4 regions of the Kitasatospora sp. NPDC101157 genome follow, and region 2 is predicted to be linked to each of the others. Evidence: riboswitches for the same ligand, from Rfam matches in the RefSeq annotation. Region 2 holds a riboswitch; each other region holds the start of a gene.
The links. Region 2 has a riboswitch for cyclic di-AMP ahead of ACIRVF_RS38190 (M23 family metallopeptidase). Riboswitches for the same ligand answer to the same signal wherever they lie in the genome.
Positions count from the first base shown of each region.

Region 1 (3,198 bases), on a different contig from region 2:
GGACCGTACGGACCGGGCAACACCGGAGTCGGCGCACTTGTGCACCGCGGAAAATGCCAGGGTTCCAATTTATCCGACCGGGCGGACTCGGGCGGCCCCGCGCCACGGTGCGGTCCGCCACCGTCGCGCCGCTCGCGGTGTGCGGCCGGCACATGGGCGCGACCGCGGGCCGGCCCTACCGTCCACGCCCATGAGACGTACCCCCACCCGACGGCGCGTCCCCGCCGCCCTCTCGGCCCTTCTCCTCACCCTCACCGCCCTCCTCCTCGGCGCCCCCGCCGCCGGAGCGGCCGCCACCGCGACGGCGGCCGCCACCGGGACGGCCGCCGCCCCCCTCGCCCTCGAAGCCACCTTCCCCGCCCCCGGCGACGGCTGGGCCAAGGTCGAGCGCTACCTCGACCCCACCCCCGGCTTCCGTACCGAGCAGTTCCCCGCCGACGGCCGCGGCGATCAGGACGGCCCCCGCCGCACCTACTTCGGCACCGGCGAGCCGTACTCCGGCCGCTTCCTGCTCTACTCCGCCTCCGGCTGGGACGCCGGCGGCACCGGCACCCCCGTCCTGCTGGTCCACGGCGCCAACGACAACGCCGACCGCGCCTGGGCGAACCCGGGGGAGGGGGGCACCTGCGGCGCCGCGAGCTGCCCGTCCACCGGCCTCGCCCAGTACCTGGCCGGGAGCGGCCACCGGGTGTTCGCCGTCGGCTTCGCCCACAAGCACGGCGACAACCTGCTCCAGGCCCAGGCAGTCGGTGACGCGATCACGCTGATCCGGGCCCGGCTCGGCGTCCCCCAGGTCGACGTGGTGGCCTGGAGCAAGGGAGAGGTCGCCGCCCGCGCGTACGTGTCCTCGGTGCGCCCCTCCTGGGGGCGGCCGTACGCGGGCGACGTGCGCCGCCTGGTCACCCTCGGCGGGCCGAACGGCGGGCTCGACTACGTCTACGCGCACGGCTGGGACTTCGACCTGGCCACCTGGCCGGCCTGCGGCGGTACCGCCAACGCGCCGTCCCCGCACCTGTACATGACCTGCTACGGCACGTACACCGCCCAGCCCTGCCTGGGAGTGCTGCCGACCGGTGGCAGCGACTGCTATCCGGGCCAGCGACAGCTGCTCGCCCGCTGGGACGCCGTCTACGGGGTGGACACCACCGCCCAGGACTGGTGGACCACGTACTACGGCGGCCAGGGCTTCTGCACCTCCGGCCAGGGCATCCAGGCGGCCGTCGACGCGGGCTCGCTGATCGCCCCGCTCCAGCGGGCCGGGACCCCGGCCCCGGTGCCCACCTATCTCCTCGCGGGCGGCTCGGCCGACATCCCGGGCGTGCTCGACGAGAACCGCGGTCCCAGCGACAGCATCGTGTTCACCGCGAGCGCCCTGGACACCACCGGCATCACGACCGTCGGCGGCACCCGGCTGCTCAGCGGGCTCAACCACCTGGAACTGGCCTGGTCGCCGGAGGCCGAGAGCCAGGTGGCCGCCTGGCTCGGCTGAACCTCCGGGCCTCGACCCGCGAACCCCCGGCCGCGGCGCCGGGATTGATCAACTCGGCGGCCACGCAGCGTCGTTGATCGACACCACTGTGAGCTGCGCGACAACCGGCCGGATGGAGTTGTCCGTTCACGCACAGCCTGCCTAGCCTGCAACGGGTCGTCCGCCCTCGCGGACTCCGCCGCCGGGACGCCGATTCCTGTCCACCCGTCGGCGGGCAGCCGAGCACGACAGCGGACGGGAGCGGGGGAACCAAGGTCAGCGCCCGGCCCGTACGCACCAGCGTGCGGGCTGCGGCTAGGGGTGAAGCCGCTCCGCAGGCGGCCGGGCAACTGCAGCCCGAATCCGACAGCTCACCTCGCAGGCGTCGCAGAGGACTCCCATGCCCCAGCCTGCCGGGCGCCGTCGCGCGCCCCGCCACGCCCGTCCGTCCCACCGCGGACGCAACGCCGCCCTCGCCGCCACCGGGGCACTCGCCATCAGCGGCGCCGGCCTGTTCGGGCTGCCGGCCGTCGCCGGTGCCCAGGCCACCACCGGCCCGACCGTCACCCAGGACCGGCTCGCCCCCGCCACCATGGTCGCGGGCAAGGCCACCACCGCCTCGCTGAGCCTGCACTCCTCGTCCTGCTTCGTCGCCAGGACCGTCGGCGTGGGCGTCCGCGACGCGCACGGCACCAACCTGGACTTCCCGGGCAACGCCGGCAACGTGCAGCTCTGCCCGAGCGGGTTCTCCTTCACCAGCGGCGCGCGCACCCTGCCCGCCGGGACCTACACCCAGTTCGGCTTCTGGCAGGACCTCGGCGGCGGCTGGCACAACCTGCCCTCGCAGCAGCTGGTGGTCTCCCGCGCCGGGACGTCGACGCCCACCCCGGCCCCCACGGCCACCTCCACCGCCAAGCCGTCGCCCACCACCACGCCGACCGCCGCCGCCCCCACTGCCGAGCCGGCCCCGACGGCCACCGCCACCACGGCGCCGACCGTCGCGCCCACCACGGCGCCGACCGCGAACCCGAGCGCCACCTCCACCCCGAGCGCCACGTCCGCCCCGAGCGCCACCTCCGCCCCGAGCGCCACCTCCACCCCCAGCGCCACCGCGAGCCCGAGCACCCCGGCGCCGGCCTCCCCGATCGCCGGGAAGTCGCTGACCTGGTCCGACGAGTTCAACGGCCCGATCGACTGGGGCCGACGGTGGGTCGGCGACAAGAGCACCGCGTACAAGTACGGCAACCACAACCCGGACGACAACAAGCTCGACTGGTTGAACAAGAACAACGTCAGCGTCGCGAACGGCGTCGCCACCTTCACCGCCACCCCCGGCGGCCCCACCCTGGAGAACGGCCGGCAGTCCTGGAACACCGGCTTCCTGACCACCGAGGGCTCCGCCGAGGGCTTCCAGGTCAAGACCGGTGACTACGCCGAGACCCGGGTCAAGCTGCCCTCGGGCACCGGCGCCTGGCCCGCCCTGTGGACCTGGAAGAACGGCAACGGGGAGGTCGACTCCTTCGAGTACCACCCCGACAACCCGGACCTGCTGGAGCTGACCAACCACGTCAACCCCGGCAACGCGGACTACTACACCGACGCCAATGCCGTCGCCAAGGACCAGTGGGTCACCATCGGCACCTACTACGGCGCCGACTCGGTGGACTGGTACGTCAACGGCGTCAAGGTGTTCTCGGACGGCAAGGGCGTGGGCGCCGACTTCTCGGCGT
Region 1 is NZ_JBIWPL010000003.1:212,600-215,797, reverse strand. Features, by position in the region: gene ACIRVF_RS07475 (esterase/lipase family protein) at 191-1,489, shown strand; cyclic di-AMP (ydaO/yuaA leader) riboswitch at 1,745-1,866, shown strand; gene ACIRVF_RS07470 (hypothetical protein) at 1,869-3,198, shown strand, end outside.
Region 1: another riboswitch for cyclic di-AMP. It lies ahead of ACIRVF_RS07470 (hypothetical protein); the one in region 2 lies ahead of ACIRVF_RS38190 (M23 family metallopeptidase).

Region 2 (3,198 bases):
GTGCGCCGAGCTTCTCGGCCTGGAGGTCGGCGACGGCCTCGGGCCCGGGGAAGTCGGGGTCCTTGCTGCCCATCAGCACGAGGGCGGGGCAGCGGACGGCCGCGGTCCAGCCGATCGGCGCGGAGTCGCCGGTGACGTGGCCGCGGGTGGCGGTGCGGCGGCCGGGGGTGCGCAGGGCGGCGACCAGCCCGTCCACGTAGGTGTCGAGGTCGGCCGGCCGGGGGCCGGGGAAGGCCATCCTGCGGAGGTAGTGGCCCCAGACCGCGGGCCACCGGACCATCGCGGCGCCCATGACGACCATGACGCCCTTCATGAGGGCGTTCGCCCGGTGCTCGACGAAGGCGTCGATGAGCGCGATCCCGGCGACCCGCTGGGGCGCGTCCCCGGCGAGCTTGACGACGGTCGCCCCGGTGTAGGACTGCCCGACCAGGACGGCCCGCTCGATGCCGAGGTGGTCGAGCAGGGCGAGGACGTCGGTGGCGATCGCGGCGGGGCTGTAGTCGTCCCAGACGATCGAGGACTCGCCGAACCCGCGCAGGTCCATGGTGATGACCCGGCGCCCGGCCGCGGTGAGCAGTGGGTGGAGGTGCCGGTAGGCGCGGCGGGAGTCGAGCATCCCGGGGAGCAGGACGACCGGGGTGCCGTCGCCCTGCCGGGTGTCGTCGTACGCGAGGCGGCCGCCGGGGACGTCGAGGTACTGGGTGCTCGGGGTGACGGTGCCGTTCACGGTGGACCTCCACGGGGTCGCTCGCTGCTGCCGATAGCCATAAAGCTACGGCTATTAGCCTTAGCCGTCAAGCCTCCGGCCGCGCGGAACTCCCCGGTCACACCCCTTCGACCTTGAAGGGGTCGTGCTCGCTCAGCAGCTTCTCCAGCCGGGCCTGGTCGACCCGGGCGAGGGTGTCCGAGGACTCCTGCCGGTCCCGGATCACCTTGGCCAGCGTGAACGCGGAGGTGACGGTGTAGAGGAGGCCGATCCCGAGGAAGGCCCGGGTCCAGCCGCCGACGGGCAGGTAGGCGATCCCGGCGGCGAGGGCCGCGCCGGAGATGGCGAAGGAGAGGACGGCCTGGACGTAGTACGCGGCCGTGGTGCGTGACTGCATCGGTGTGCTCATGGCGCCAGGATGCGGCGGGGCGGCCGGGGTGCACATGAGTAGGAGTACTCAGATGGGCCGGGCGGTCGAGCGGTCGTTCGTTGACGTCCGGTCACCTGTTGCCCGCCCCTGGCGGATGGACGGCTTGGAATCAGGGCGTCCTAGGATTAACGTCTGATAACGCAGCGCGGTCGTCAACGCCGTACCCAGACGGCACCGTGCGCCGTCGCCTAATCCCGCCGGCCGGCCTCCGGGCAGGCCAGGGAGCCGGGGAACCACGTTCCTTGGGGTGAATCGGCGGGGCTCCGGCCCGGCCGTAGGAGACCTTCCTGCTCCGAACCCGTCAGCTAACCCGGTAGGCGCGAAGGAAGGAAAGGAGCGCGCCTCCGTGGCGTCGACGCACACTCCGGCACACCCGGCCGGCCCCGCAGCCGGTACCCAGCTCCTCGACCACCCCGGCCCGGACGGCTCCGAGCCCCACGACGCCGACTCCGCCGGCCACGGCGACCCCTTCGCCCCGGAGGCCGAGCCCAACCGCCACCGGATGCCGCGTCAGACCCGCGGAGCCTCCCCGCTGCTCGGCGTCACCGCCGTCGCCGCCACCCTGGGCGCCACCGGCTTCGCCTCCGCGACCCCGGCCGCCGCGCCCGCCGTCGAGACGCCGGACGAGGCCCCGGTCGCCCTGGCCGCCGACCCCGGCCTCGCGCTCGCCGCCCGCATCCAGCAGCAGGCCGACAGCCAGCGCACCGCCGCCGAGGAGAACGCCCGGGTACAGGCCGCCCAGGATGCCGAGGCCAAGGCCGCCGCCAAGGAGGCCGAGGCCAAGCGCGCCGCCGAGGAGGCCGAGCGGGCCAAGGCCGCCGCACTCACCCTGCCGGTGAAGGAGTACAACCTCTCCGCCCACTACGGCCAGAGCGCCCGCTACTGGGCCCACCTGCACACCGGCCTGGACTTCGCCGCCGACACCGGCACCGCGGTCCACGCGGTCGGCCAGGGCACCATCACCTCGGCCGGCTGGTCCGGTGCGTACGGCTACCGGATCGTCGAGACCCTGCCCGACGGCACCGAGATCTGGTACTGCCACCTGTCCTCGATCATCACGGGCTCCGGTCAGGTCACCTCCGGCCAGCAGATCGGCAAGGTCGGCGCGACCGGCAACGTCACCGGCCCGCACCTGCACCTGGAGGTCCGCCCGGGCGGCGGCGCCCCGGTCGACCCGGAGACCTGGCTGCAGCAGCACGGCCTCAACCCGTAAACGGGTCCGGAAGGAGGGAGCCCCGGGCCGCCCGCCCGAGGCTCCCCCCGCCACCTCACTCCGGCGGCAGCTGCGCCAGGTACGCGTCGATCTCCTCCGCGCCCGGCTCCGGCGCGAGTTCCGGGAACTCCTCCAGCAGCAGCCGCGGCAGCCCGGGCACCGTCCACTCGCCGAGCAGGTCGAGCGCCACCTCGGCCGCCGCCGCCTCGAACTCCTCGAAGCCCCCGGCGAGTTCGTCCGGCATCGGCCGGCCCAGCGCGTTCAGCTCGGCCAGGTTGCGGTAGCTGCGCCGCATCAGCCCCTGCTCCAGCAGCCGCCGTGCCCCGTCGGTGGCCATGCCGACCGACAGCACCCGGCCCGGGCCCCAGCCCTGCTCGTCCGGCTCGTCCAGCCAGCCGGTCGGCACCAGCGCCTCGTACCCGGCCAGCCGCTGCTCCTCGTCGAGGCCGGCGAAGCCGGTCAGCCACTCCCGGACGGCCGAGAGGTCCGTCACGTCCACCCCGTGCGCGTGCAGCAGCACCGCGTACAGCCGGGGCCAGGTCACCAGGTCGGCGCGGCGCAGCAGCCCGGCCGCGACCTCGCCCTGCCACTCGGCCTCGGCGTGCAGCCGCTCCTGGCGCTTGGCGTTGAGCCGCTTGGCCGCCCGCTGGTGGTCGACCAGCAGCCGTACGGCGTCGCCGTACGCGAGCGGATCGTCCTCCGGTGCGGGTTGGACGTAGAGGTGGAGCCGCTCGTACAGCAGGTGCTCCACCGCGTCGGAGGTCAGTTCGGGCCAGCCGTCGTGCATCCTGCCCTCGCCCAGCTCCAGCAGCGCCAGCACCGCGCGCAGCGGCGCTTCGGCCACCGGCG
Region 2 is NZ_JBIWPL010000033.1:53,222-56,419, forward strand. Features, by position in the region: gene ACIRVF_RS38180 (alpha/beta fold hydrolase) at 1-727, opposite strand, end outside; gene ACIRVF_RS38185 (YiaA/YiaB family inner membrane protein) at 825-1,115, opposite strand; cyclic di-AMP (ydaO/yuaA leader) riboswitch at 1,312-1,470, shown strand; gene ACIRVF_RS38190 (M23 family metallopeptidase) at 1,483-2,349, shown strand; gene ACIRVF_RS38195 (hypothetical protein) at 2,405-3,198, opposite strand, start outside.

Region 3 (3,198 bases), on a different contig from region 2:
CGCTCCGCGCTCGGAGGCGGGCGGGGTGGTTCCGAGGTCCAGCCGGTCGGTGCCGCGGGTGGCGCGCTGCTCGGCCTCCCGGGCGTCCTGGACGGCCATCCTGGCCCGCTCCGCGGCGCCCAGACCGTTCAGCAGCTTCTGCGCCGCGGCCAGCCGCTGCTGGATCTGCTGCTTGTTCTCGGCCAGCGAGCGGCGGGCCTGGTCCAGCTCGGCGAGCTTGGCCGCGGTCTCCGTGCGGCGCTGGTCGAGCCTGCGCTGACGGGTGACCAGCTCGTGCAGGGTCTCCTGCTGCCGCTCGGCGGCCTGGCCGAGGGTACGGGCGCGGGCGAGGTAGGCCTCGGGGTCGCTGGAGAGCATCAGCTGGGCGGTCTGGGCCATCCCGCCGCCCCGGTACTCGGCCCCGGCCACCGTGGCCAGGTCTCCGCGCAGCTGGTTGAGCTGGTCCTGGGCGGCGGCGACCTCGCCCTGCAGGTTCGCGGTCTCGTTCAGGAGCCGCTTCTGCGCCTCCTGAGCGGCGTTGTACTTCTCCGAGGCCTGTTCGGCCTCGTCGTACAGCTGCTCGACCTGCGCCTTGACGTCCTTGCGGTCGGGCTTGTCCGGCGCCCCGGGGGCGGCCTGGGCGCTGCCGCCGGTCGCCACACCCAGGGCCGTGGTGGCGGCAGCGGTCAGTACCAGCGCACGGACGAGCAGTTGGGAACGGCGGTGCACGGGCATGGCGGCAGCGGCTCCAGTCCTGCGGCGCGGCCCCGCGGCCGCGCCCCGGTGGGCGGCCGTCGAGCGGGAGTCCGGTGGCAGACGTTAGCGAGTCCGGGCAAGTGAGTCCAAACCCCTCCCGACCCGAATATTTGACCCTTATTCGGACACCAGAGCGCGTCGCCGGAAAAGCCGCAGGCCCGGCCCTCCGTGGTGGAGGACCGGGCCCGTCGGACCGGGCGGGGATCAGACCCGCACGATGGAAGCCAGCGGCATGTTGGAGACGGCCTCGTAGCGCACCGACGCGCCCGGCTTGGGCGCGTGCAGCACCTGGCCGTTGCCCGCGTAGATGCCGACGTGGTGGGCGTCGCTGTAGAAGATCAGCAGGTCGCCGGGCTGGGCCTGGGAGAGGTCCGTGCCGATCCGGGTACCGGCGCCGGCCTGCTCCTGCGAGGTGCGCGGCAGCGACACGTTGGCCTGGTTGAACGCCCAGACCATCAGGCCGGAGCAGTCGAAGGAGCTGGGGCCGGTGGCGCCCCAGACGTACGGGCTGCCGACCTTGGTGGCGGCGGCGGCCAGCGCGGCGGCACCGTGCGAGCTGCCCGGGGCGATCTTGACCGGCGCGTTCGAGGAGCCCGAGCCGAGGTCGGAGCGGCCGCTGTCACGCGAGGCGCGGTCACCGGAGCCCGACTGGGAGGCCTGCGCGGCGGCGTCCGCCTTGGCCTTGGCGTCGGCGGCGGCCTTCTCCTCGGCCGCCTTGATCGCCTGGCGCTCCTGCTCGGTCAGCGTGTTGAGCAGGTCCTGGGCGGCCTTCAGCTTGTTCTGGACGTCCTCCTTGGACGCCTTCAGCTGCGTGGTCGTGGACTCCAGCTCGGCGAGCTTGCCCTGGGCCTCGGTACGGTCCTGGTCGAGCTTGCGCTGCTGCTCCTGGAGCTGCTTCAGCTGGTTCTTCTGGGTGTCACCGGCCTGGTTCAGCGCCCCGGCCTGGTTGAGGAAGTTGTCCGGGCTGGAGGAGAGCATCAGCTGGACGGTCGGGGATATGCCCCCGTTCCGGTACTGCTCGCCGGCGATCTCGGCGAGGCCGCCCTGCAGGTCGGTCACCTGCGCCTGCTGACGGGCCACCTGGTCCTGCAGGCCGGAGACCTGCTTCTCCAGCTCCTGCTGCTTCTCCTGCGCCGCGTTGTACTTCTCGGTCGCCTGCTCGGCCTGCTCGTTGAGCTGGTCGACCTGCTCCTTGACCTGCTCCTTGGTCGGCTGCGGGTCGGCGTGCGCGCCGGTCTGCGCGGAGAGGGCGACGGCCGCGGCGGCGAAACCGGTCAGGATCGAGACACGAGCGCGGCTGGCTGGCTTGGGACGACGATGGGACGCCACGAAGGCGGACTCCTTCTTCCTACCTCCGCCTACCGGGTGAGCTGACGGGTTCGGGCCGGAAGCATGCCCTACGACGCCTCACGGCCTCACCAACGGCCGACCTGGCGCCGATTCACCCCGGAGGAACGTGGTTCCCCGGCTCCGCTCCGCAGCGCCCCCGACCACTGGGCTCCCCTGTCGGGCAGTCGCTTCGACCTGCCCCGCTGTTTCGCGAACTCGACGGAAACCACCGCCGCCACCCAGGCTGGGTGATCGACAGTGCGGTGGTTCGGGGCACGACCCTAGTAACTGAACCGTGATCCGTTCAAATCCTTGTCAGAAAAAAGACGGAAGATTACCCATGTTCTCTTGTGAAAATGACTGATCGTGATCGCCGCTGTACGCAAAGCTGATCAACACTCATCGGTTGGCCGGTAGCGGGCAAAACCCGAAGCGCCACCCCCGATCGGGAGGTGGCGCGTATCACAGGGCCGGAGTCGGGCCCCGAGGAGGGTGTCGGGCCGTCAGACCCGGCGGATCGTGTTGATCGGCATCGCGTCGGCCTTCATCACCTTCACCACGTCACCGGTGTGCGGCGCGTGGACCACCATGCCGTTGCCGATGTACATCCCGACGTGGTGCCGGTCGCTGCCGTAGATCACCAGGTCGCCCGGCTGGGCCTGGTCCAGCGAGGGCACCCGGGTGCCGACGTCGCCCTGCTCCTGCGAGGTGCGCGGCAGCGAGACGCCGGCCTGGGCGTACGACCAGAGCATCAGGCCCGAGCAGTCGAAGGTGCTCGGCCCGGTGGCGCCCCACACGTACGGCGAGCCCTGCTTGCTCATCGCCTTGGCCACGGCCACGGCCGCGTAGCCGCTGGCCGGCGGCAGGCTGCTGAGGTCGACCCGGGCCGCGCCGCGCGAGGCGCGGTCGTCCTGCTGCTGCTGGGCCTTCAGCGCGGCCCGCTCGGTGGCGCTGAGCGAGTTCAGCAGGTCCTGCGCGGCCTTCAGCTTCTGGTTGACGTCCGACTTGGCCTGGTTGAGGTCCTTGGTGGTGGAGTCCAGCGAGGCCAGCACGGCGGCCGCCTCGGCCTTCTCCTGGTCCAGCCGGCGCTGCTGGTCGAGCAGCCCCTTGAGCGCCTCGGTCTGGCTCTGGCTG
Region 3 is NZ_JBIWPL010000004.1:60,805-64,002, forward strand. Features, by position in the region: gene ACIRVF_RS10000 (NlpC/P60 family protein) at 1-714, opposite strand, end outside; gene ACIRVF_RS10005 (NlpC/P60 family protein) at 940-2,064, opposite strand; cyclic di-AMP (ydaO/yuaA leader) riboswitch at 2,075-2,228, opposite strand; gene ACIRVF_RS10010 (NlpC/P60 family protein) at 2,568-3,198, opposite strand, start outside.
Region 3: another riboswitch for cyclic di-AMP. It lies ahead of ACIRVF_RS10005 (NlpC/P60 family protein); the one in region 2 lies ahead of ACIRVF_RS38190 (M23 family metallopeptidase).

Region 4 (3,198 bases), on a different contig from region 2:
GCCGCGACCTGCATCCCGCGGGCCCCGAGCACGAAGGGGCTGGCCAGGTGGACGAGGTCCGGCCGGTGCCCGGCGAGCGCGGCCGCCAGCTGCCGGCTCGGCAGCGCGATCCGCACCTGCGGGTACCCCGGCAGCGGCATCGAGGGGATGTGCACCACGGGGATCCGCTCCGCCCCGGCCCCGGCGCCGAAGCCCCGGGGCGGGCAGTGGGCGCCCCGGGCCGGGGCGGGGGTGACGACGAGGGGCTGGTGGCCCCGGCGGGCCAGGTGCTCGGCCGTCCGCAGCACGCTGTGGGCGACTCCGTTGACCTCGGGCGGGAAGGATTCGGTGACGATGGCGACGCGCATGCCTGTGTTGTGTCCGCGCCCGGCGTGCACCCGGCCAAAGGGATCTGTCGCACAAGCGAACGCGGGTCGGCGATTTGCACCGCCGACCCGCGTCCGGAGCGCTGTCCGAGCCTCAGGACGATCCGGCCGTCTCCTTGAGCTCCGCGTACGGCGCGAGCTTGCGGATCGACTCGATGCTCTTCAGGCAGTCGTCCTTGCTCTCCTGCGGGTCGCCGGTCACCACGACGGACCCGTTGCTCGCCTTGAGCCGGAACCGGTGCATCCCGCTCTCGTCCTTGTACAGCTCGAACTTCCCTGCCATGTCACTCGACACCTCTCGCTCGGGTAACCCCCACGCACCGCACGGTAGGTCCAACCCCGTTGCGCCGCCCGCCGGGTGAGGCATCCGGGTCAGCGGGCCCCTGGCCACCTGAGCCGTTCGGGTCAGGTGGTGCGCTGCGCACCCGGTGCCCCTCCGGTGCACATCCGAGGGGGACGCTCCACAAGACGACGTGATGGCGAGCCGGGAGCTTCTGCACGACCTGGACACCGGCACCGGACGCCCGGGCGACGGTGCACAGCTCCGCCGGACACGCGAAGACCCGGACCTTCACCCTCAAGCCCGCAGTGCTGTGGCAAGTCCACCGTCACCGGACCGATCACTCGGCTGGAGCGGACCACTTCGGGCAGTGTCCACTTCGCTCCCCTCCGGGCATTCGTTCACCTGGGCCCGGCACCGCGTCGCTCTGTACGACCCCCGAGGAGGTGACGGGGCATCAGGTCCAACAGCGAGCCGCCGCCATCGGTCGACCGGGCGGGCCCGCGATTTCAATCCGAGGGTGAGACGCATCACAACGCCTTGCCCTGCGTGTGATGGTTTGTTTACCTTTCCTCTCGTTCGTCCCCACACGAACCCCACTCTCCGGAGCGCCGAGTCCTGTCGCCGGACCGAGTGGGCACGCGCAACACCAGCATCAGCGGCAGGAGCGGGGGAACCACAGGTAAGTCGCGCTGCCCGGACCGGTCCGGACAGCGCTAGGGGTGAGGTCGCGCTTGGCGCGGCCGGGCAACTCCAGCCCGAACCCGACAGCTCACCTCGTAGGCGTGGGAGAGGAAACACCGCATGTCTGCGAACAGCCGATTCGGCCTGTCCGGCCCGATCACCCGCCGGTTCAAGGGCGTCGTCGCCGCGGCCGTCATGGCCGGCGTCACCCTTGCCGTCCCCGTCGCCTCCGCCGGCTCGGCGGAGGCCGCCACCGCCAACACCCCCGCCGCCCTGCAGAAGCTGGCCGCGCAGATCGTGCCGGCCAACCAGCTGGCCTCGTTCGACCAGATCATCTCCCATGAGAGCGGCTGGCGGATCAACGCCACCAACCCCAGCTCCGGCTCCTACGGTCTCCCGCAGGCCCTGCCCGCCAGCAAGATGGCGTCCGAGGGATCCGACTGGCGAACCAACCCCAGCACCCAGCTGCGCTGGGCGCTGAAGTACATGAACAGCCGCTACGGCAGCCCCAACCAGGCGTGGGTCTTCTGGCAGAACCACCACTGGTACTGATCCTTGTGTCCGCAGGGTCCTGTCGCAGTGCCGCGGCGGGGCCCTCTGCGGCTCCCTCCGCGCCCCTGACGCGTAACGCGGCGGCCTGACGGGTGGTCGAAGCCCGGCCATCGCTGGGCGCCGGGGTCCTCCAGCCCGGCGGCCCAGCGCCCTCGCCGACCCGCGCGGCACACCGTTGCGCTCCGTCCCCGCGGTGGTCCCGGCGGTGGTCCCGGCGACGGCTTGTTCGTGGGGGCGTGCGGGGCGGGTCGTCCCGTCGCCCGTTTCGCATAAGCGCTTCTTCGGACTTCCGAATCCCCGCTTCTGAAACCCTCATCGTGAGTAACATTGCACTCACTCTGTGAAATTTCACAGCCTGAAGGGCATCTCCACGAAAATAACGATGGAATAACGGTGGACTAGACCAATTCGCTCGATGTCCGCCAAGTCACGCTCGTTAAACACCTGTTGGCCCAGGGCTCCTCGCCGTCCACGCGCGTAGCCGCAAGGCGCCCCGGACTCCTTTGTTCCGGTTCGGTTGCGGCTCTGCCAGACTCCCCCGCATTCGGTTTCACCTAACGGGGAGTGAGATCTGACGCATGAGCAGACACCGCAGGAAATCACGCCGATGGGCCATGGCGGCGACCGCCGCCGTGCTGGCCGGTGCGGCCGCGCTGGGTATCGGCGCCGTGGCCCAGGCGGGCCTGGTCAAGGGAACCGTCATCGGGGGGCAGGGGAACTACAGCACCGTCAACGAGCGTGTGCTCCCGTCGCTCTCGGCCCGGGTCTCCGGTCAGGCCGCGCCGGGCGACCGCATCCCGATGATCTGCCGTACCACGGGGGACACCGTCGAGAACGACAACCGCTGGATCTGGTCCGGCGGCTATTACGTCGCCGACGCCTTCATCGGTGAGGACACCGGGAACCTGCCGGTCTGCGGCTCCACCCGGCCCACCAGCTGGACGGCGCTCGACATCACCATGCAGAAGCAGGTCCAGGACGAGTGGTGCTGGGACGCGTCCGGCCTGACGGTCGCCACCTACTGGGGTTACCACCAGTACAACCAGTACGACTTCTGCCGCCTCGCCCAGCAGGGCCGCTGGCTGGACTGCAACGACCGGCCCGCCACGCTCGACGACATGGCCAACGGCCTGTCCGCCATGGGCTTCCGCAACAGCGGTTACGACCTGAACCGCAACGCCTCGTTCAGCGAGGTCACCAACGAGATAGCCAACGGGCGGCCGTTCGCGGTGCGCATCGGCTGGACCTCGGGCGGCGGGCACATGAACGTCGTCTACGGCTACGACAGCACCAGCAACATGATCGCCGTGGGCGATC
Region 4 is NZ_JBIWPL010000023.1:112,814-116,011, forward strand. Features, by position in the region: gene ACIRVF_RS33295 (glycosyltransferase family 4 protein) at 1-347, opposite strand, end outside; gene ACIRVF_RS33300 (YegP family protein) at 460-648, opposite strand; cyclic di-AMP (ydaO/yuaA leader) riboswitch at 1,283-1,446, shown strand; gene ACIRVF_RS33305 (transglycosylase SLT domain-containing protein) at 1,450-1,881, shown strand; gene ACIRVF_RS33310 (papain-like cysteine protease family protein) at 2,496-3,198, shown strand, end outside.
Region 4: another riboswitch for cyclic di-AMP. It lies ahead of ACIRVF_RS33305 (transglycosylase SLT domain-containing protein); the one in region 2 lies ahead of ACIRVF_RS38190 (M23 family metallopeptidase).